3 regions of the Clostridium sp. LIBA-8553 genome follow, and region 2 is predicted to be linked to each of the others. Evidence: a T-box and tRNA genes for the amino acid it is inferred to sense, from the RefSeq annotation. Region 2 holds a T-box; the other regions hold tRNA genes.
The links. The T-box of region 2 lies ahead of alaS (alanine--tRNA ligase). A T-box ahead of a tRNA ligase gene usually reads a tRNA of that ligase, here a tRNA-Ala.
Positions count from the first base shown of each region.

Region 1: it has a tRNA-Ala gene. The T-box ahead of alaS (alanine--tRNA ligase) is inferred to sense a tRNA for this amino acid. The anticodon was not compared.
Region 3: it has a tRNA-Ala gene. The T-box ahead of alaS (alanine--tRNA ligase) is inferred to sense a tRNA for this amino acid. The anticodon was not compared.

Region 1 is NZ_JBXYBA010000002.1:18,103-25,356, reverse strand. It holds rRNA gene AC2JAQ_RS16470 (16S ribosomal RNA) at 1-537, shown strand, start outside; rRNA gene AC2JAQ_RS16465 (23S ribosomal RNA) at 725-3,629, shown strand; rRNA gene rrf (5S ribosomal RNA) at 3,725-3,843, shown strand; tRNA gene AC2JAQ_RS16455 (tRNA-Ile) at 3,849-3,925, shown strand; tRNA gene AC2JAQ_RS16450 (tRNA-Ala) at 3,931-4,006, shown strand; gene AC2JAQ_RS16445 (APC family permease) at 4,745-6,067, shown strand; gene AC2JAQ_RS16440 (hypothetical protein) at 6,193-6,342, shown strand; gene glgB (1,4-alpha-glucan branching protein GlgB) at 6,658-7,254, shown strand, end outside.
Region 2 is NZ_CM173489.1:2,502,850-2,510,103, reverse strand. It holds gene mnmA (tRNA 2-thiouridine(34) synthase MnmA) at 1-405, shown strand, start outside; gene AC2JAQ_RS11120 (PRC-barrel domain-containing protein) at 607-1,083, shown strand; gene AC2JAQ_RS11115 (AI-2E family transporter) at 1,174-2,211, shown strand; T-box leader at 2,485-2,655, shown strand; gene alaS (alanine--tRNA ligase) at 2,821-5,460, shown strand; gene AC2JAQ_RS11105 (IreB family regulatory phosphoprotein) at 5,603-5,860, shown strand; gene ruvX (Holliday junction resolvase RuvX) at 5,908-6,321, shown strand; gene AC2JAQ_RS11095 (DUF1292 domain-containing protein) at 6,337-6,591, shown strand; gene AC2JAQ_RS11090 (Fur family transcriptional regulator) at 6,612-7,064, shown strand; gene AC2JAQ_RS11085 (ribonuclease J) at 7,135-7,254, shown strand, end outside.
Region 3 is NZ_CM173489.1:3,508,579-3,515,832, forward strand. It holds rRNA gene AC2JAQ_RS16030 (16S ribosomal RNA) at 36-1,548, shown strand; rRNA gene AC2JAQ_RS16035 (23S ribosomal RNA) at 1,736-4,640, shown strand; rRNA gene rrf (5S ribosomal RNA) at 4,736-4,854, shown strand; tRNA gene AC2JAQ_RS16045 (tRNA-Ile) at 4,860-4,936, shown strand; tRNA gene AC2JAQ_RS16050 (tRNA-Ala) at 4,942-5,017, shown strand; gene AC2JAQ_RS16055 (HD domain-containing protein) at 5,291-5,794, shown strand; gene AC2JAQ_RS16060 (UPF0182 family protein) at 5,946-7,254, shown strand, end outside.

The DNA of each region.
Region 1 (7,254 bases), on a different contig from region 2:
CATTACTCTTAATCGAGGAAATCCCTTCGGGGACAAGGTGACAGGTGGTGCATGGTTGTCGTCAGCTCGTGTCGTGAGATGTTGGGTTAAGTCCCGCAACGAGCGCAACCCTTGTCGTTAGTTACTACCATTAAGTTGAGGACTCTAGCGAGACTGCCTGGGTTAACCAGGAGGAAGGTGGGGATGACGTCAAATCATCATGCCCCTTATGTGTAGGGCTACACACGTGCTACAATGGCTGGTACAGAGAGATGCAATACCGTGAGGTGGAGCCAAACTTTAAAACCAGTCTCAGTTCGGATTGTAGGCTGAAACTCGCCTACATGAAGCTGGAGTTACTAGTAATCGCGAATCAGAATGTCGCGGTGAATACGTTCCCGGGTCTTGTACACACCGCCCGTCACACCATGAGAGTTGGCAATACCCGAAGTCCGTGAGCTAACCGCAAGGAGGCAGCGGCCGAAGGTAGGGTCAGCGATTGGGGTGAAGTCGTAACAAGGTAGCCGTAGGAGAACCTGCGGCTGGATCACCTCCTTTCTAAGGAATACATCTTAGGATAACTAAGATGATAATGAATTCTGGATAATATCTCTGTTTAATTTTGAGAGACTATCTCTCAAAATTGTTCTTTGAAAATTGCACATAATTTAATTTATAGAAACAACAAGCCAAATTGGCAAAACCAATTTCTATTCTTTGTAAAATGAGAACTATAACTAATATAGGTCAAGCTACAAAGGGCGCATGGTGAATGCCTTGGCATCAGGAGCCGATGAAGGACGTGATAAGCTGCGATAAGCTTCGGGTAGGCGCACATAGCCTGAGATCCGAAGATCTCCGAATGAGGAAACTCACATGGGAAACCCCATGTATCATTAAGTGAATACATAGCTTAATGAAGGTAACCCAGGGAACTGAAACATCTAAGTACCTGGAGGAAGAGAAAGAAAAATCGATTTTCTTAGTAGCGGCGAGCGAAAGGGAAAGAGCCCAAACCGGAAACTTGTTTCCGGGGTTGTGGACATAACATAAAAGTGGAGGCTATTGTAACTGAAGAGAGCTGGAAAGCTCCACCGTAGAAGGTAATAGTCCTGTAAGTGAAACGAGAAGACCACGAGTTATGATCCAGAGTACCACGAGACACGTGAAACCTTGTGGGAAGCAGGGAGGACCACCTCCCAAGGCTAAATACTACCTGATGACCGATAGTGAAGCAGTACCGTGAGGGAAAGGTGAAAAGAACCCCAGGAGGGGAGTGAAATAGAACCTGAAACCGTGTGCCTACAACCGCTCAGAGCCCCTTATGAGGGTGATGAGGTGCTTTTTGTAGAACGAGCCAACGAGTTACGGTATGTAGCAAGGTTAAGTACTTAAGGTACGGAGCCGAAGGGAAACCGAGTCTGAATAGGGCGACTAGTTGCATGCCGTAGACCCGAAACCGGGTGACCTATCCATGGCCAGGTTGAAGCGAGGGTAAAACCTCGTGGAGGACCGAACCACGTTGCTGTTGAAAAAGCATGGGATGAGCTGTGGATAGCGGAGAAATTCCAATCGAACCCGGAGATAGCTGGTTCTCTCCGAAATAGCTTTAGGGCTAGCGTCGAGTATGAGTAGTGGAGGTAGAGCACTGAATGGGCTAGGGGGCATAGCGCTTACCGAACCTTATCAAACTCCGAATGCCACATACTTTGAGCTCGGCAGTCAGACTACGAATGATAAGATCCGTGGTCAAAAGGGAAACAGCCCAGATCGTCAGCTAAGGTCCCAAAGTGTAAGTTAAGTGGGAAAGGATGTGAGATTTCTAAGACAACTAGGATGTTGGCTTAGAAGCAGCCATTCATTAAAAGAGTGCGTAATAGCTCACTAGTCGAGAGATCTTGCGCCGAAAATGTAACGGGGCTAAACTTACCACCGAAGCTACGGGCTTGAACTTAGTTCAAGCGGTAGGAGAGCGTCGTAACCGGGCTGAAGTCGTACCGTAAGGAGCGGTGGACTGGTTACGAGTGAGAATGTTGGCATCAGTAGCGAGATGTGGGTGAGAATCCCACAGGCCGAAAACCTAAGGTTTCCTCAGGAAGGTTCGTCCGCTGAGGGTTAGTCGGGACCTAAGCCGAGGCCGAAAGGCGTAGGTGATGGACAACTGGTTGATATTCCAGTACCACTACCATCGTTATTATCGATGGCGTGACGCAGGAGGATAGTGTGTGCTAGCTATTGGATGCTAGTCTAAGCGTTTAGGCAGTGAAAGTAGGCAAATCCGCTTTCATAATGCTGAGGCGTGATGGGGAAGGTTCCACGGAACCGAAGTACATGATTCCACGCTGCCAAGAAAAGCGTCTAGAGAGAGAAGTAGTGCCCGTACCGCAAACCGACACAGGTAGGTGAGGAGAGAATCCTAAGGCCGGCGGAAGAATTACAGTTAAGGAACTCGGCAAATTGACCCCGTAAGTTCGCGAGAAGGGGTGCCTACGAGAGTAGGCCGCAGAGAATAGGCCCAAGCAACTGTTTAGCAAAAACACAGGTCTCTGCTAAAGCGTAAGCTGATGTATAGGGGCTGACGCCTGCCCGGTGCTGGAAGGTTAAGGGGAACACTTAGCGCAAGCGAAGGTGTGAACTTAAGCCCCAGTAAACGGCGGCCGTAACTATAACGGTCCTAAGGTAGCGAAATTCCTTGTCAGGTAAGTTCTGACCCGCACGAATGGCGTAATGACTTGGGCACTGTCTCAACTGTAAATCCGGCGAAGTTGTAGTGCGAGTGAAGATGCTCGCTACCCGCGATTGGACGGAAAGACCCCGTAGAGCTTTACTGTAGCTTAGCATTGAGTTTTGGTATTGTCTGTACAGGATAGGTGGGAGGCTAGGAAACTAGGGCGTCAGCCTTAGTGGAGCCATCCTTGGGATACCACCCTGACAGTACTGAAATTCTAACTGGCGGCCATGAATCTGGTCACAGGACATTGTTAGGTGGGCAGTTTGACTGGGGCGGTCGCCTCCTAAAAAGTAACGGAGGCGCCCAAAGGTTCCCTCAGAACGGTCGGAAATCGTTCGTAGAGTGCAAAGGCAGAAGGGAGCCTGACTGCGACACCCACAAGTGGAGCAGGGACGAAAGTCGGGCTTAGTGATCCGGTGGTACCTCGTGGGAGGGCCATCGCTCAACGGATAAAAGCTACCTCGGGGATAACAGGCTGATCTCCCCCAAGAGTCCACATCGACGGGGAGGTTTGGCACCTCGATGTCGGCTCGTCGCATCCTGGGGCTGAAGTAGGTCCCAAGGGTTGGGCTGTTCGCCCATTAAAGCGGCACGCGAGCTGGGTTCAGAACGTCGTGAGACAGTTCGGTCCCTATCCGTCGCGGGCGTAGGAAATTTGAGAGGAGCTGTCCTTAGTACGAGAGGACCGGGATGGACTGACCTCTGGTGTACCAGTTGTTCCGCCAGGAGCACAGCTGGGTAGCTAAGTCGGGAATGGATAAACGCTGAAAGCATCTAAGCGTGAAGCCAACCTCAAGATGAGATTTCCCATAGCGTAAGCTAGTAAGATCCCTTGAAGAACACAAGGTTGATAGGTCGGGGGTGTAAGCATGGTAACATGTTCAGCTGACCGATACTAATAGATCGAGGGCTTGACCAAATATAGTAAATTAAATATGTGCAATTTTGAAAGAACAAAAACTTTCAAAAAATATGTTGACAAATTATTTTAGATTTGATAACATATACATGTCATCTGGTGATGATGCTCTTTAGGGTAACACCCGTTTTCCATTCCGAACACGAAGGTTAAGCCTATTGAGGCCGATGGTACTGCACGGGAGACTGTGTGGGAGAGTAGGTGGTTGCCAGGTAATATGGATCTTTAGCTCAGTTGGTTAGAGCAACCGGCTCATAACCGGTAGGTCCGGGGTTCGAGTCCCTGAAGGTCCACCATTTTTGGGGGTATAGCTCAGTTGGGAGAGCACCTGCCTTGCACGCAGGGGGTCAGGAGTTCGAATCTCCTTACCTCCACCATTAAAGCTATGAACAGAGTTCATAGCTTTTTTATTTTGCAAAATAATATAAGCTTTAATCAGTCTAATTTATTTAATATAGTAACAAAAGATAATCTCATTTTCATATTTAGGATATAGTATAACATAAAGTTCTTATTGTTTATTTATTAAAATATTAGGTGCTGTTGTATATTAATTTTAGAACCACCTTTTAAATAAAGGTGGTTCTAACTTTTATTAGGCAAAATATAGAACTATGTTTTTGGCTATTTCCTAAATAAAAACATATATTAACTGCGTTTAAAGTATTTTTACAAAAATTAACACATAAATATTTATATTTTATAGAAAATATTTATGTTTTTATTTATAATTATTTATGATAGTTAAATTTTAATTATTATTATAAGTTTTATATTGAGAAAAACTAATATATAATTAAGTTTAATATGAAGTAGAAATATAAAATAGAAATATAAAATAGAACATAATTTTATAGCTTAAATTCAAAATGTCTTTATAAAGTGTATAAAAAATTTTTGACTTTAATGATTTAAAGTTATATAGTTCTAAAATTTATGATTTTCTTTAAGTGATTAGATTTGTATTTATAGTTTATATTGTAGAGAATAAATTAGGAAATGTAGAAATTTAATTATAGTTATAAATGGAAGTATTTAAAGGAGAAATAAACTAGCTTTTTATATAGTTAAAAATCAATATTTTTTGATTTATTCACTTTTAGGAGGATTAAAAGATGGGAGAACCTAAATTAAAAAAGGAAATAGGATTATTTACAGCTACTGCACTTGTAGTTGGAAATATGATGGGGTCGGGAATATTTATGCTTCCAGCAAGTTTAGCAGGTGTTTCTGGTCCAGGTGCTACAATAATAGCATGGATATTAACAGGACTAGGAGCTTTAATATTAGCTTTAACATTTGCTAACTTAGGATCAAAAATTCCTAAGACTGGAGGAACATATGAGTATTCTAGATTAGCTTATGGGAACTTTATGGGATTTATGACAGCATGGCTTTATTGGAATGGGTCATGGATTGGAAATGCCACTATTTTTATAGTTGTTGCAACTTATTTAGGTGAAGTAGTAACATCTTTAACTAATTCCCCAATAGTAGGATTTTTATTTTGCTCAGCAATTTTATGGAGTTCTACTTATATAAATATAAGAGGAACAAAGTTAGCGGGGAGAGTTACTTCTGTAATAACTGTCTTTAAAGTTTTATTATTTGTATTCTTTATTATTGTTGGATTGATGTATTTTAATCCTGCAAACTTAACACCAATGTTCCCAGAGGGAAAAGGTATTTCTACTATTCCTATGGCAGCGTCCTTAACCTTATGGGCGTTTATGGGATTAGAGACTGCATCAGTTGCAGGTGGTGAAATAAAAAATCCTGAAAAAAACGTAAAAAGAAGTACTATTATGGGAATGCTGATCAGTACAGTGTTGTATATATTAATAAGTATTGTGGCTATGGGAGCTATGAGTCAAAATGAATTAGCCACAAGTACTGCACCTATATCAGATATAATAGTTAAAGTTTTAAATTTAAAGAGTTTAGATGTTTTAAATGTAGCTATAGCTATTAGTATTTTAGGAACTGGTATGGGATGGTTATTATCAACGGCTAGGGTTGCTTATGCTGCTGGAGAAGATGGAATTTTCCCTAGTGCATTTGCTAAATTACATCCTAAGTACGATACTCCATATATAGCTTTAATAATAGGAAGCATATTTATTAACATTATATTCTTAATGAATTTTACTAAAGGATTAGCAGGTGCATACAACTTTATAGTTGTATTAGCTACTTTAAGTTACTTACCAATATACGCTATTTCAACTATTGCTGAAATAATATTAATGGTTAAAGAAGATAAAAAACCTACTTTTAAAAAGCATTTAAGTTTAATTATAAGATGTTTAATAGGCTTTGCTTTTGCAACTTGGGCGATATATGCTTCAGGAGCTGAGATTGTAATGTATGGATTTATTCTAATACTTCTAGGAGTTCCTGTTTACGGATATATGAGCATAAAAAAGCACTTCCGATAAATTGAATTTTTATATTTAACAATTTTGTTATGTACTACTGACCAATTTATTATATAATAAATATAAGTTTTAAAGTTGGGGCTAAGTATGTATGTTGCAGAAATTTGAGTGGGGAGTGTATTGAGATGGCAAAATTAGAATCTTTAGAAGAAAAATTAGTTGAGTTAAAGCTTAAAAAAAGAAATTTCATTTTAGCCAATAAAGATACAGAAGATATTGATAATCTTATAAAGAATTTAGAAGAAGAAATTATGAAAATTAAATTAAATAAGTAATATTTAGGAGCTACAAAAGAGTAAAATCTCTTTTGTAGCTTTTTTTATAAAAATTACTTTAACGTTACGAATTTTTTAAATATTGTTTTGGTAAAAAAATACATTTAATATAGTAATAGGTTAAATTTCGAAAATAAGTATTTTAAAATAATTTAATTAAATTATTGCTTTCAAAGTTTTATAAATAAAATTATTTTTTAGGTTTATATATTACAAAGGGGAAGGGGATTTGTGATGACTATATTAGAGTTAGAAAATAAGGAATTAGAGATAAAATCTGTTGATTTGAAGAATAGAGACAAGAATAAATCTTCAATGAAAAATGAAATATTTAGTGAAGAAGATTTATATTTATTCCACGAAGGAAAAAATTATAATGCATATAAGTTTATGGGAGCTCATTTTACTAGTGAAAATAGAAAACGTGGAGTAAGATTTACCGTATGGGCTCCAAGGGCTAAAAATATATTTTTAGTTGGAGATTTTTCAAATTGGGAAGCTAAGGAAGAAAATAGGCTTGAAAAGATAAATGATACAGGCCTTTGGAGTTTATTTATTCCTAGATTAAAAGAGGGACTTAAATATAAATATTATGTTGAGCAAGCTGATGGAAAAATAGTATTAAAATCAGATCCTTATGGAGTGTATTCAGAAGTTAGACCAAATACAGCTTCTGTTTTATGTGAAAAAACTAAAATAAGATGGACAGATAAAAAGTGGTTAAATAAAAGAAAAAAAACTAACTATTTTGAAAGTCCTATGAATATATATGAATTACATCTTGGCTCATGGAAGAGAAAAGAAAACAATAAATTCATGTCTTATGAAGAGCTAAGCAATATTTTACCTAAATATGTTAAGGATATGGGATATACTCATGTAGAGCTTATGCCTTTAAATGAACATCCATTA
Region 2 (7,254 bases):
GATAAGCAAGGAAATGTTTTAGGAAAACATAAAGGAATAGTTTATTACACAATAGGTCAAAGAAAAGGCTTAGGATTAGCTCTTGGAAGACCAGTATTCGTTACAGATATAAACCCTGTAACTAACACAGTTGTAGTTGGACCAGAAGAAGATATCTTTAAAACTGATTTAGTTTGTAAAGAGGTAAACTTAATATCTGTAGATGAACTTGAAGGGCCAATGGAAGTTGAAGCTAAAATTAGATATTCAGCTAAACCAGCTAAGGCTACTATAAGTCCTATGGAAAATGGAAGAGTTAAGGTTTCTTTTGAAGATAAACAAAGAGCCATAACTAAAGGCCAATCTGTAGTTTTCTATAAAGATGATTTAGTTGTAGGTGGAGGAATAATCGAAAGCCTACTTTAATAAAAAGCTCCCGCAAGGGGGCTTTTTTATTTTAGCTTTTTATAAGTTTTTAGAGAATATTGTTCGAGAGTTAATGAACTACGCTTAATATGGAAATAATTCTAAAATAAGATTAAAACTACGTATTTTTTGGAAAGATATAGATAATACTAAATATATTACTAATGACTTTGCTTGAATTAGGAAGGGATGACTTTTAGGATGTATAGAGTAAGAGATTTAATTGGCCTTAAGGTTTTTGATTCTAATGGAAAAAAGGTTGGAGTTGTATGTGATCTTGCTATGGATTATTTCAATGGAAAAATCATGGGATTCATAGTAACAAAAAAATTATTTTCAAAGAGAGATTATGTAGATTTAACTAATGTAATTTCCTTAAGTGAGACTATTATGGTTCAAGGAGTACATATACATAAAGGATTAAAATTTAGCGAAATAAAAAATTTTGATCTAATAAATAAGGATGGACATATGATTGGTATATTAGAGGATATTTTAATAGACTATGATTTTTATATAAGAGGACTAATTGTGGTTGGGGGAATCTTTGATAAGTTTAAGAATGGAAAAAGAGTTGTTCAACTAAAAGAGACTATTTTGGGAGAGGAGAATATTTTGTTTTTGGGTAACAAGAATATAAATATGAGAATGCTTCCTGCCAAATGTTATAAAGACTAAATAATTATTTAATCAGTTTATAAAAGAGAAAGGATTATTCTATTATTTGTCTTAGATTATTTTTGATATTAAGTGAAAGAAGGAGTTAGAATGTTTGAGGCTTTGAAAAATAAAAGAAAATTAACTAGAAATATAATCATTATATTGATAGTAGCTTTATTTATATTTCTTTTCTATAAATTTGAAGCTTTTAGAAATACGGTTCTCATAATAATAGCATCAGGAGTTTTTGCATATATTCTAAAACCTTTAAATAGAGTTCTGTATGAAAAAACAAAACTTAATAAGAACTTTTTAGCTATGGTTGTGGTAGTAGGAATAATTCTTCTAATATTATTCTTTTTCATGGCTCTAATTCCAAGTATGTTTAAAGAGGGAGAAAGCTTTGATGGCCTTATAAATAGTATTGAAACTTTTATAAATGACTTATCAATGAAAATGAAGTTTATGGATTCAGGAGTTTTTAATGTTATTGAGGTTCAAGCTACAGAAAAATTGAATATATTTATAGCTAACTTTGCTAATAATATTATAAATAATTTAATTGGATTCTCTGAAAATATTTTAGCTTTTGCTGTAATACCGGTTTTAGCTTACTATTTTTTAGCTTATGGAGAGTTGCTTTCTAATAAATTTTTATATTTTTGCCCTATGAACAAAAGAGCCTTATTAAAAAATCTTGGAAGGGATATAGATAGGGTTTTAGGTAAATATATTTTAGGTCAATTGCTTTTAAGTTTATTAGTTGGAGTTATGACTTTTATAGGGATGCTCATATTAGGTTTAAAGTTTCCATTATTATTGGCATTCTTAAATGCCTTATTAAACATAGTACCTTACTTTGGAGCTATTTTAGGAGCAATTCCAGCGATTATTGTGGCACTAGTGGAAGGGCCAAGTAAAGTTTTATGGGTTATATTAACTTTCTTAATAATTCAACAAATAGAAGGAAACTTAATAGCACCTAAAATTACAGCAGAGAGTATAGATATGCATCCAATATTAATCATAATATTGCTTTTAATTGGAGAACAAATAGGAGGGCTTATGGGCATGGTATTTATAGTTCCTATAGCAGTTATAATTAAGGTGATATATGAAGATTGGGATTATTATATGTTTTTATAAAAGGCTAATATTTTAAACTCATATTGATTTTTAGATAGAACTGTAAGAACATCTTAATGAGTAGTTAAATCAGAAGGACTAGCGAAAAATCAACATTCACTAAAACAGGGTCTTATAAGAAGACATAGCCAAAAGAGAAGTTTAGTATTTGTGTGAAATATTTAAGTTTAACATATAATATAAAGGAATTTTAATGAAATAGACATACATATAATTGGCAATTATATTGACATGTGAAGAAATTTTTCTTATAATTTGCCTATAATAACTAAATAAAAAGCGTTGACGAGAATGAGTAGGCATTTATCTTTTATCCAGAGAGGAAGTGGGTGGTGAGAACTTCTTAAAAGAGGTGTTGAAGCTATCTTTGAGCTATATTTTTTAGAGTGATGTAGTTTTACATAATTAGGGTGGTACCGCGGAGCATAGGCTTTCGTCCCTTGAGTTTTAGGGGTGTTTGTTTTTATGTTCTTTTTTTGTGTGTAAAACTAATGATAAAATAAAAAAACTTATCTGATAGCTGAGTAAATTTTTATTCTGTTTTAAAGAACAGAGAGATTAAAGATTGAAGCAAAAGGATAAATACATAAAATTTGGAGGTAAAGAATTATGAAATTCATGGGAGCAAATGAATTAAGAGAAAAGTACTTAAGCTTTTTTGAAAGCAAAGATCATTTAAGATTACAATCATTTCCACTAGTACCTAAAAACGATAAGAGTTTATTATTAATAAACGCTGGTATGGCACCTTTAAAGCCTTACTTCACAGGATTAGAGGAACCACCAAAGAGAAGAATAACAACTTGTCAAAAGTGTATAAGAACTGGTGATATAGAGAATGTTGGTAAGACTTCAAGACATGGTACATTCTTTGAAATGTTAGGAAACTTCTCATTTGGAGATTACTTTAAAGGAGAAATAATTCCTTGGGCTTGGGAGTTCATAACAGAAACTTTAGGAATTCCTAAAGATAAGTTATATGTAACAATATACTTAAATGATGATGAAGCATATGATATTTGGACTAGTAAAACAGATGTAGATCCAAGCAGAATATTCAGATTAGGAAAAGATGATAACTTCTGGGAAATCGGAGTAGGTCCATGTGGTCCATGTACAGAAATCCACTTCGATAGAGGAGAAGGAAAAGTTGAGACTGTTGAAGAGTTCTTAGAAGCATCAGATGCTGATAGAATAGTTGAATTCTGGAACTTAGTTTTCACTCAATTTGATAAAGATGAAGAAGGAAACTATAACGAGTTAGCTCAAAAGAACATAGATACAGGAATGGGTCTTGAGAGAATAGCTACAATAATGCAAGGTGTTGATAACATCTTTGAAATAGATACAGTTAAAAATATATTAAACAAAGCATGTGAATTAACAAATGCTAAATATGGAGAAGATAAAAACACTGATGTATCATTAAGAATAATAACTGACCACGGTAAGAGTGTTACTTTCTTAATATGTGATGGAGTTCAACCATCAAACGAAGGAAGAGGATATGTTTTAAGAAGACTTCTTAGAAGAGCTGCTAGACATGGTAGACTTTTAGGGGTTAAGGGAATATTCTTAAATGAAATGGTTGATGCAGTAGTTGAAAACTATGGAGAAGCTTACCCAGAGCTTAAAGAAAAAGCTGATTACATTAAGAAGATAATCAAGTTAGAAGAAGAAAGATTTAATGAAACAATAGATTCAGGTATGGATATACTTATGAGCTATATTTCAGAAATGGAAGAAAAGAATGAGAAAGTTTTATCTGGAGCTAAAGCTTTCAAATTATATGATACTTATGGATTCCCTCTAGAGCTTACTCAAGAGATCTTAGAAGAAAAAGGATTAGAGTTAGATATAGAAAACTTTAATAAAGAAATGAAAGAGCAAAGAGAAAGAGCTAGAAATGCTAGAGGCGAAAGCAGCTACATGGGAAGTGAAGAAAGTCCAGTAAACAAGGTTGATGCTTCAATAGTTACTGAGTTTGATGGATATGTTAACTTAGAACTTAACTCAAAAGTTATAGTTTTAGGAAACAACGAAGAATTCAAAACTGAACTTTCAGAAGGAGAAGAAGGATTCTTATTAACAGAGAAAACTCCATTCTATGCTGAAATGGGAGGTCAAGTTGGAGATAAAGGTAACATAACTTCAGAAACTGGAATGGCAATAGTTACTGACTGTAAGAAGAATGTTGGTGGAAAATTTGTTCACTACATTAAAGTTGTAGAAGGAAGCTTAAAAGAAGGTCAAGAAGTTAAATTATCAGTAGATGCCTCAAGAAGAGCTAATGTATGTAAAAATCATACTGCAACTCATATGTTACATGAAGCTTTAAGAGAAGTTCTAGGAGATCACGTAAACCAATCAGGTTCATATGTTGATGAAGAAAGATTAAGATTTGACTTTACTCATTTTGCAGCTTTAACTGAGGAAGAATTAGAAAAAGTTGAATTATTAGTAAATGAGAAAATAATGACTGTAGCTGTAGTTGATACAAAAGAAATGTCATTAGATGAAGCTAAAAATAGTGGAGCAACTTGTCTTTTTGACGAAAAGTATGCTGAAAAGGTAAGAGTTGTTGCTGTTGGAGATTTCTCAAAAGAATTATGTGGAGGAACTCACGTAGCTAACTCAGGAGAAATTGGATTATTTAAGATAGTTTCAGAGTCAGGAGTTGCAGCTGGTATAAGAAGAATAGAGGCTGTTACTGGAATAAGTGCTTTAAAATTCATGGAACTTAAGAACAATATGCTTAAGGAAGCTGCTTCAATGCTTAAGTGTAATGAAAAAGATGTTACTAAGAGAATAGCAGCTCAATCTCATGAGTTAAAAGAAAAAGATAAAGAGATAGCAGAACTTAAAGCTAAATTAGTTCAAGGTGCTGAAGATGACATATTAAATAACAAAGTTGAAATAAACGGAGTTGAATTAGTTACAGCAGAGCTTAAAGATGTTGATGGAAACTCATTAAGAGATTTAGCTGATAAGGTTAGAAATAAATTAAATAACGGAATAGTTGTTCTAGCAAGTGATAATGATGGAAAAGTAAATCTAGTAGCTATGGCAACTAAAAACTCATTAGCTAATGGAGTTCATTGTGGAAAAGTTATTAAAGAAGTTGCATCAGTTGTAGGAGGCGGTGGAGGTGGAAGACCTGACATGGCTCAAGCTGGTGGAAAAAATCCAGAAAATATAGCTAAAGCATTAGAAAAAGCAAAAGAAGTTGTAGAATTACTTGTAAAATAGTTGTACTTTTATGTAAATATAGTTTATAATGATTATAAAGTAAAGCGTGAATAAAAACTAATTTAAAAGATAATAATATATGTAGATATATAAAATAAATATATTTACTGTAAGGGGGTGAGCTGCTAGTAAGCAGCGTGTTATGAGTAACAATTTTGATCACACAATGCAGTTTGATTTTAGTAAAAATAAGGAAGATTTAACTAAATCAATATTAACTGATGTATACAACTCACTAAAGGAAAAAGGCTATAACCCGGTTAATCAGCTAGTTGGATACTTAATTTCAGGTGACCCTACTTACATCACTAATTACAACGGGGCAAGAGCTTTAGTAAGGAAACTGGAAAGAGATGAAATACTTGAAGAAGTTATAAAATCTTATCTAGAGATAAAATAACAAAGAGTGCCCGAAAGGGTACTCTTTCGTTTATATAAGGAGATTCAATGAGAATTTTAGGTTTAGATATCGGAAGTAAAACTATAGGCGTCGCTGTAAGTGATCCACTTGGATGGACTGCTCAAGGTGTAACAACTATAAAGAGAGATTGCTATACTAAAGATGTAGAGGCAGTTATGAAAATATGCAAGGAATATGGAGTAGAAACTATAGTTGCAGGTATGCCAAAAAACATGAATGGAACAATAGGACCTTCAGGAGAGATGGTAAAGGGTTTATGTGAACAAATCCAAAAATCTTTTGATGGTAAGATAGAGTTTTGGGATGAAAGACTTACAACTGTTGCTGCTCATAGAGCGATGTTAGAAGCGGATTTATCAAGAGCAAAGAGAAAGAAAATAGTCGACAAAATAGCGGCTACTTATATATTACAAGGATACTTAGACAGAATATCAAAGTAAAAAAGGAGAAATAATATGAATAACGATTTACAACCAATAGTTTTAGTTGATGAAGAAGGAATAGAAACAACATTCAACGTAGTAACTAAATTAGATATAGAAGAGAAAGAATATTTCTTATTATCACCAGAAGGTGAAGAAGATGTAGTTATAGCTATGCAAGTTGTTCAAGATGAAGATGGAGAAGAAACTTTAGCTCCAGTTGAGAATGATTTTGAAATTGAAATGATAGAAGAAGCTTATGCAACTTTATTCGCAGAAGAAGAATAACGGCAAAGTGAGGTTTTAATATGGCAAATATAGCTTCAGTAGATTTTGATGCTTTAAAAGAAGAATTAAAGAAAAAAGGATATAAGTTAACTCCTCAAAGAAGAGCCATAGTTGATACTATAATACAGAATGAGGGGAAGCACTTAACAGCTGAGGAAATTTATGACGAGGTTAAAAAAAGTTGTCCAGAGATTGGATTAGCTACCGTTTATAGAACAATAATTCTTCTAGAAGAGATGGGTGTAATCTATAAATTAGATTTAGAAGATGGATGTAGTAGATATGAGCTTGCTCATGATGATGAAGAACACAGACACCATCACTTAGTTTGTAATAAATGCGGAAAAGTTTTTGAGGTTGAGGCGGATTTATTAGACGAATTAGAAGAAGAAATTGAAACTAAATATGGTTTTGAAATATTAGATCATACAGTAAAGTTTTTCGGAATATGCAAGGATTGTAAAAATGAATAGAGAAATTTTCTCAAATGAGGAAACCTCTTTTATACATAAGCGTATCACTACAAAAAAGAGGAGGGAAAATATGAAACGTGAAAAACTAAAGGTTAAAATTATACCTTTAGGTGGTTTGAACGAGATAGGTAAAAATCTAACTGTTATCGAGTTTAAAGATGATATAATCGTAGTTGACTGTGGACTTAAG
Region 3 (7,254 bases), 1.0 Mb from region 2:
TCTTTTATAAGTAATATGAGTATAGATTAAACTTTTAAATTGAGAGTTTGATCCTGGCTCAGGATGAACGCTGGCGGCGTGCTTAACACATGCAAGTCGAGCGATGAAGTTTCCTTCGGGGAACGGATTAGCGGCGGACGGGTGAGTAACACGTGGGTAACCTGCCTCATAGAGTGGAATAGCCTCCCGAAAGGGAGATTAATACCGCATAATGTTGAGAGATGGCATCATCTTTTAACCAAAGGAGCAATCCGCTATGAGATGGACCCGCGGCGCATTAGCTAGTTGGTGGGGTAACGGCCTACCAAGGCGACGATGCGTAGCCGACCTGAGAGGGTGATCGGCCACATTGGGACTGAGACACGGCCCAGACTCCTACGGGAGGCAGCAGTGGGGAATATTGCACAATGGGGGAAACCCTGATGCAGCAACGCCGCGTGAGTGATGAAGGTTTTCGGATCGTAAAGCTCTGTCTTTGGGGAAGATAATGACGGTACCCAAGGAGGAAGCCACGGCTAACTACGTGCCAGCAGCCGCGGTAATACGTAGGTGGCGAGCGTTATCCGGATTTACTGGGCGTAAAGGGAGCGTAGGCGGATGATTAAGTGGGATGTGAAATACCCGGGCTCAACTTGGGTGCTGCATTCCAAACTGGTTATCTAGAGTGCAGGAGAGGAGAGTGGAATTCCTAGTGTAGCGGTGAAATGCGTAGAGATTAGGAAGAACACCAGTGGCGAAGGCGACTCTCTGGACTGTAACTGACGCTGAGGCTCGAAAGCGTGGGGAGCAAACAGGATTAGATACCCTGGTAGTCCACGCCGTAAACGATGAATACTAGGTGTGGGGGTTTCAACACCTCCGTGCCGCCGCTAACGCATTAAGTATTCCGCCTGGGGAGTACGGTCGCAAGATTAAAACTCAAAGGAATTGACGGGGACCCGCACAAGTAGCGGAGCATGTGGTTTAATTCGAAGCAACGCGAAGAACCTTACCTACACTTGACATCCCTTGCATTACTCTTAATCGAGGAAATCCCTTCGGGGACAAGGTGACAGGTGGTGCATGGTTGTCGTCAGCTCGTGTCGTGAGATGTTGGGTTAAGTCCCGCAACGAGCGCAACCCTTGTCGTTAGTTACTACCATTAAGTTGAGGACTCTAGCGAGACTGCCTGGGTTAACCAGGAGGAAGGTGGGGATGACGTCAAATCATCATGCCCCTTATGTGTAGGGCTACACACGTGCTACAATGGCTGGTACAGAGAGATGCAATACCGTGAGGTGGAGCCAAACTTTAAAACCAGTCTCAGTTCGGATTGTAGGCTGAAACTCGCCTACATGAAGCTGGAGTTACTAGTAATCGCGAATCAGAATGTCGCGGTGAATACGTTCCCGGGTCTTGTACACACCGCCCGTCACACCATGAGAGTTGGCAATACCCGAAGTCCGTGAGCTAACCGCAAGGAGGCAGCGGCCGAAGGTAGGGTCAGCGATTGGGGTGAAGTCGTAACAAGGTAGCCGTAGGAGAACCTGCGGCTGGATCACCTCCTTTCTAAGGAATACATCTTAGGATAACTAAGATGATAATGAATTCTGGATAATATCTCTGTTTAATTTTGAGAGACTATCTCTCAAAATTGTTCTTTGAAAATTGCACATAATTTAATTTATAGAAACAACAAGCCAAATTGGCAAAACCAATTTCTATTCTTTGTAAAATGAGAACTATAACTAATATAGGTCAAGCTACAAAGGGCGCATGGTGAATGCCTTGGCATCAGGAGCCGATGAAGGACGTGATAAGCTGCGATAAGCTTCGGGTAGGCGCACATAGCCTGAGATCCGAAGATCTCCGAATGAGGAAACTCACATGGGAAACCCCATGTATCATTAAGTGAATACATAGCTTAATGAAGGTAACCCAGGGAACTGAAACATCTAAGTACCTGGAGGAAGAGAAAGAAAAATCGATTTTCTTAGTAGCGGCGAGCGAAAGGGAAAGAGCCCAAACCGGAAACTTGTTTCCGGGGTTGTGGACATAACATAAAAGTGGAGGCTATTGTAACTGAAGAGAGCTGGAAAGCTCCACCGTAGAAGGTAATAGTCCTGTAAGTGAAACGAGAAGACCACGAGTTATGATCCAGAGTACCACGAGACACGTGAAACCTTGTGGGAAGCAGGGAGGACCACCTCCCAAGGCTAAATACTACCTGATGACCGATAGTGAAGCAGTACCGTGAGGGAAAGGTGAAAAGAACCCCGGGAGGGGAGTGAAATAGAACCTGAAACCGTGTGCCTACAACCGCTCAGAGCCCCTTATGAGGGTGATGAGGTGCTTTTTGTAGAACGAGCCAACGAGTTACGGTATGTAGCAAGGTTAAGTACTTAAGGTACGGAGCCGAAGGGAAACCGAGTCTGAATAGGGCGACTAGTTGCATGCCGTAGACCCGAAACCGGGTGACCTATCCATGGCCAGGTTGAAGCGAGGGTAAAACCTCGTGGAGGACCGAACCACGTTGCTGTTGAAAAAGCATGGGATGAGCTGTGGATAGCGGAGAAATTCCAATCGAACCCGGAGATAGCTGGTTCTCTCCGAAATAGCTTTAGGGCTAGCGTCGAGTATGAGTAGTGGAGGTAGAGCACTGAATGGGCTAGGGGGCATAGCGCTTACCGAACCTTATCAAACTCCGAATGCCACATACTTTGAGCTCGGCAGTCAGACTACGAATGATAAGATCCGTGGTCAAAAGGGAAACAGCCCAGATCGTCAGCTAAGGTCCCAAAGTGTAAGTTAAGTGGGAAAGGATGTGAGATTTCTAAGACAACTAGGATGTTGGCTTAGAAGCAGCCATTCATTAAAAGAGTGCGTAATAGCTCACTAGTCGAGAGATCTTGCGCCGAAAATGTAACGGGGCTAAACTTACCACCGAAGCTACGGGCTTGAACTTAGTTCAAGCGGTAGGAGAGCGTCGTAACCGGGCTGAAGTCGTACCGTAAGGAGCGGTGGACTGGTTACGAGTGAGAATGTTGGCATCAGTAGCGAGATGTGGGTGAGAATACCACAGGCCGAAAACCTAAGGTTTCCTCAGGAAGGTTCGTCCGCTGAGGGTTAGTCGGGACCTAAGCCGAGGCCGAAAGGCGTAGGTGATGGACAACTGGTTGATATTCCAGTACCACTACCATCGTTATTATCGATGGCGTGACGCAGGAGGATAGTGTGTGCTAGCTATTGGATGCTAGTCTAAGCGTTTAGGCAGTGAAAGTAGGCAAATCCGCTTTCATAATGCTGAGGCGTGATGGGGAAGGTTCCACGGAACCGAAGTACATGATTCCACGCTGCCAAGAAAAGCGTCTAGAGAGAGAAGTAGTGCCCGTACCGCAAACCGACACAGGTAGGTGAGGAGAGAATCCTAAGGCCGGCGGAAGAATTACAGTTAAGGAACTCGGCAAATTGACCCCGTAAGTTCGCGAGAAGGGGTGCCTACGAGAGTAGGCCGCAGAGAATAGGCCCAAGCAACTGTTTAGCAAAAACACAGGTCTCTGCTAAAGCGTAAGCTGATGTATAGGGGCTGACGCCTGCCCGGTGCTGGAAGGTTAAGGGGAACACTTAGCGCAAGCGAAGGTGTGAACTTAAGCCCCAGTAAACGGCGGCCGTAACTATAACGGTCCTAAGGTAGCGAAATTCCTTGTCAGGTAAGTTCTGACCCGCACGAATGGCGTAATGACTTGGGCACTGTCTCAACTGTAAATCCGGCGAAGTTGTAGTGCGAGTGAAGATGCTCGCTACCCGCGATTGGACGGAAAGACCCCGTAGAGCTTTACTGTAGCTTAGCATTGAGTTTTGGTATTGTCTGTACAGGATAGGTGGGAGGCTAGGAAACTAGGGCGTCAGCCTTAGTGGAGCCATCCTTGGGATACCACCCTGACAGTACTGAAATTCTAACTGGCGGCCATGAATCTGGTCACAGGACATTGTTAGGTGGGCAGTTTGACTGGGGCGGTCGCCTCCTAAAAAGTAACGGAGGCGCCCAAAGGTTCCCTCAGAACGGTCGGAAATCGTTCGTAGAGTGCAAAGGCAGAAGGGAGCCTGACTGCGACACCCACAAGTGGAGCAGGGACGAAAGTCGGGCTTAGTGATCCGGTGGTACCTCGTGGGAGGGCCATCGCTCAACGGATAAAAGCTACCTCGGGGATAACAGGCTGATCTCCCCCAAGAGTCCACATCGACGGGGAGGTTTGGCACCTCGATGTCGGCTCGTCGCATCCTGGGGCTGAAGTAGGTCCCAAGGGTTGGGCTGTTCGCCCATTAAAGCGGCACGCGAGCTGGGTTCAGAACGTCGTGAGACAGTTCGGTCCCTATCCGTCGCGGGCGTAGGAAATTTGAGAGGAGCTGTCCTTAGTACGAGAGGACCGGGATGGACTGACCTCTGGTGTACCAGTTGTTCCGCCAGGAGCACAGCTGGGTAGCTAAGTCGGGAATGGATAAACGCTGAAAGCATCTAAGCGTGAAGCCAACCTCAAGATGAGATTTCCCATAGCGTAAGCTAGTAAGATCCCTTGAAGAACACAAGGTTGATAGGTCGGGGGTGTAAGCATGGTAACATGTTCAGCTGACCGATACTAATAGATCGAGGGCTTGACCAAATATAGTAAATTAAATATGTGCAATTTTGAAAGAACAAAAACTTTCAAAAAATATGTTGACAAATTATTTTAGATTTGATAACATATACATGTCATCTGGTGATGATGCTCTTTAGGGTAACACCCGTTTTCCATTCCGAACACGAAGGTTAAGCCTATTGAGGCCGATGGTACTGCACGGGAGACTGTGTGGGAGAGTAGGTGGTTGCCAGGTAATATGGATCTTTAGCTCAGTTGGTTAGAGCAACCGGCTCATAACCGGTAGGTCCGGGGTTCGAGTCCCTGAAGGTCCACCATTTTTGGGGGTATAGCTCAGTTGGGAGAGCACCTGCCTTGCACGCAGGGGGTCAGGAGTTCGAATCTCCTTACCTCCACCAAAAACTCTAAACAAATGTTTAGAGTTTTTTTATTGTCTTAAATACATAAACAATTCTAAAAAATCTATAAGTTTCAAATTAATCTTAAAATTTTTCCACAAGAATTCAAAAAAACTAACAAGTTATCCACAGAAAATAGAGAAGTTATATACATATAAACATTTAATTGGTGGATAAATATATTAACGGAAAGATAATATATAATAATTATCTTTATATGTTATAATTTACAATATTAATATTTTTAATAAGAATAGAGGGTGAATACCTAATATGACTTACAGGATAAAGCAATTCTTTTGGGCTATTTCTGCTAATTTTAAAGAGTTAGATTATACTTATGTAGAAATTTTTTTAAATGATTATGAATTAAGTTTATTTAGAAGGCTAAAAAAGTCAGAACAACTACATTGTATAAAAGTTTCTAAGGATTGTATTAACTTAGCTAAAGCCAAAGGAATAGATTCAGAAATACAATTAAAAAAACTTTCTAAATTAGGTTTGTTACATGATATAGGAAAATTATATTATCCAATAAATACAATAACAAAATCTTTTTTAGTTTTAGGGAAAAGTTTATCTAATAATAAAATGAGCAAGTTTCAAAATATAAAAGCTATACACATTTATTATAATCACGGAGATAAAGCATTTAATTACCTAAGAGAAAATGATTATGATTTAGACTTTATAGAAGCAATTAAGGGACATCATTCTATGAAGTCTGGGAATAACATATTACTAGATATATTAAAAGAAGCAGATGATATGAATTAATTTAAAGTGATATTTCTTTATAGAATTTGTAAATATAAGTTTATATATAGATTTTATTAAAATTCAGAGCTTATTAACATATATCTGAATTTTAATAAAGTTTTATTTTAAGTATATATATGAAATATTAAAAATTTAAGGAGGGGAAATTTTGAAAAATAAGATACTAAATATAGTTCTTATAAGTGTCTTACTTCTAGTTGTAATTTTATTAGTTTCAACTAATTTTATTATTAATGTTCAATGGTTTAAAGAAGTAGGATATTTAAATGTATTTTTTACTAAACTAGTAGCTATATGCAAATTATTTATACCTATATTTATAATATATTTTGCTGTTATAGCTATATATCTTTTTACTTTAAGAAAAAGTATAAAGAATTTAGTAGGGGAATTTAAGTTTAAATCAATCAAAAAATATTTAGTGTTATTAAATTTAGGAATATCAGTATTAGGGGCTGGAGCTACTGCGGTAACCCAATGGTATAAAATTCTTCAATTTACTAATGCAGTTTCTTTTGGAGAGGTAGATCCTATATTTAATAAAGATATATCTTTTTATGTTTTTAAACTTCCATTAGTGCAATCTATTTTTAATGCTACTATATCATTAATAGTTATATTAGCTCTTATAACAGTTATAATATATTTAGCCTTAAGTATTAAAGATAAATTTTATCAAAACCAAGATAATGTTATAACTATAAATAGTAAGGTTGATGGCATAAGAAAATTTGCAGGAAAACAACTAGCAGTTTTAGCAGCAATATTATCATTGCTTATAGCTGGTGGTTATTTATTAAAAGCATATAATTTAGTTTATAGCACTAGGGGAGTAACCTATGGAGCAAGCTATACAGATGTTAAGATAACACTATTATTTTATAAGGTTATAGCTGTAGCTTGTGTAATAGCTTCGATAATAGTTTTTGTTTCAATATTAAAAACAAAATTTAGACCTATATTAATATCAATTGCAGCAATTGCGGTACTTATTGTCTTAGAACCTGTAGTAGCAATTCTTACTCAACAATTTGTTGTTAAGCCAAATGAAATGGAATTAGAAAAACCTTATATTTCTTATAATATTGATGCCACTAAAAAGGCTTTTAATGTTGATAATATTGAAGTAAAAGAAATGGAACCTAATGAGAATATAACTAGTGAAAAGCTAGAGGCTAATAAGGATATAATTGAAAACTTAAAGGTTAATTCAACAGGTCCTTTATTAAGTTTCTATCAACAAGTTCAACTTATAAAAAATTACTATCAATTTAATGATGCTGATACAGATAGATATGATATAAATGGAAAATATACTCAAGTATTTGTTGCACCAAGGGAAATAAATAGAGATGCTATGACTACATGGCAAAACAAACATCTTAGATATACTCATGGATATGGAGTAGCAATGAGTAGAGTTAATAGTGTAACAGAAGCTGGACAACCTGATTTTG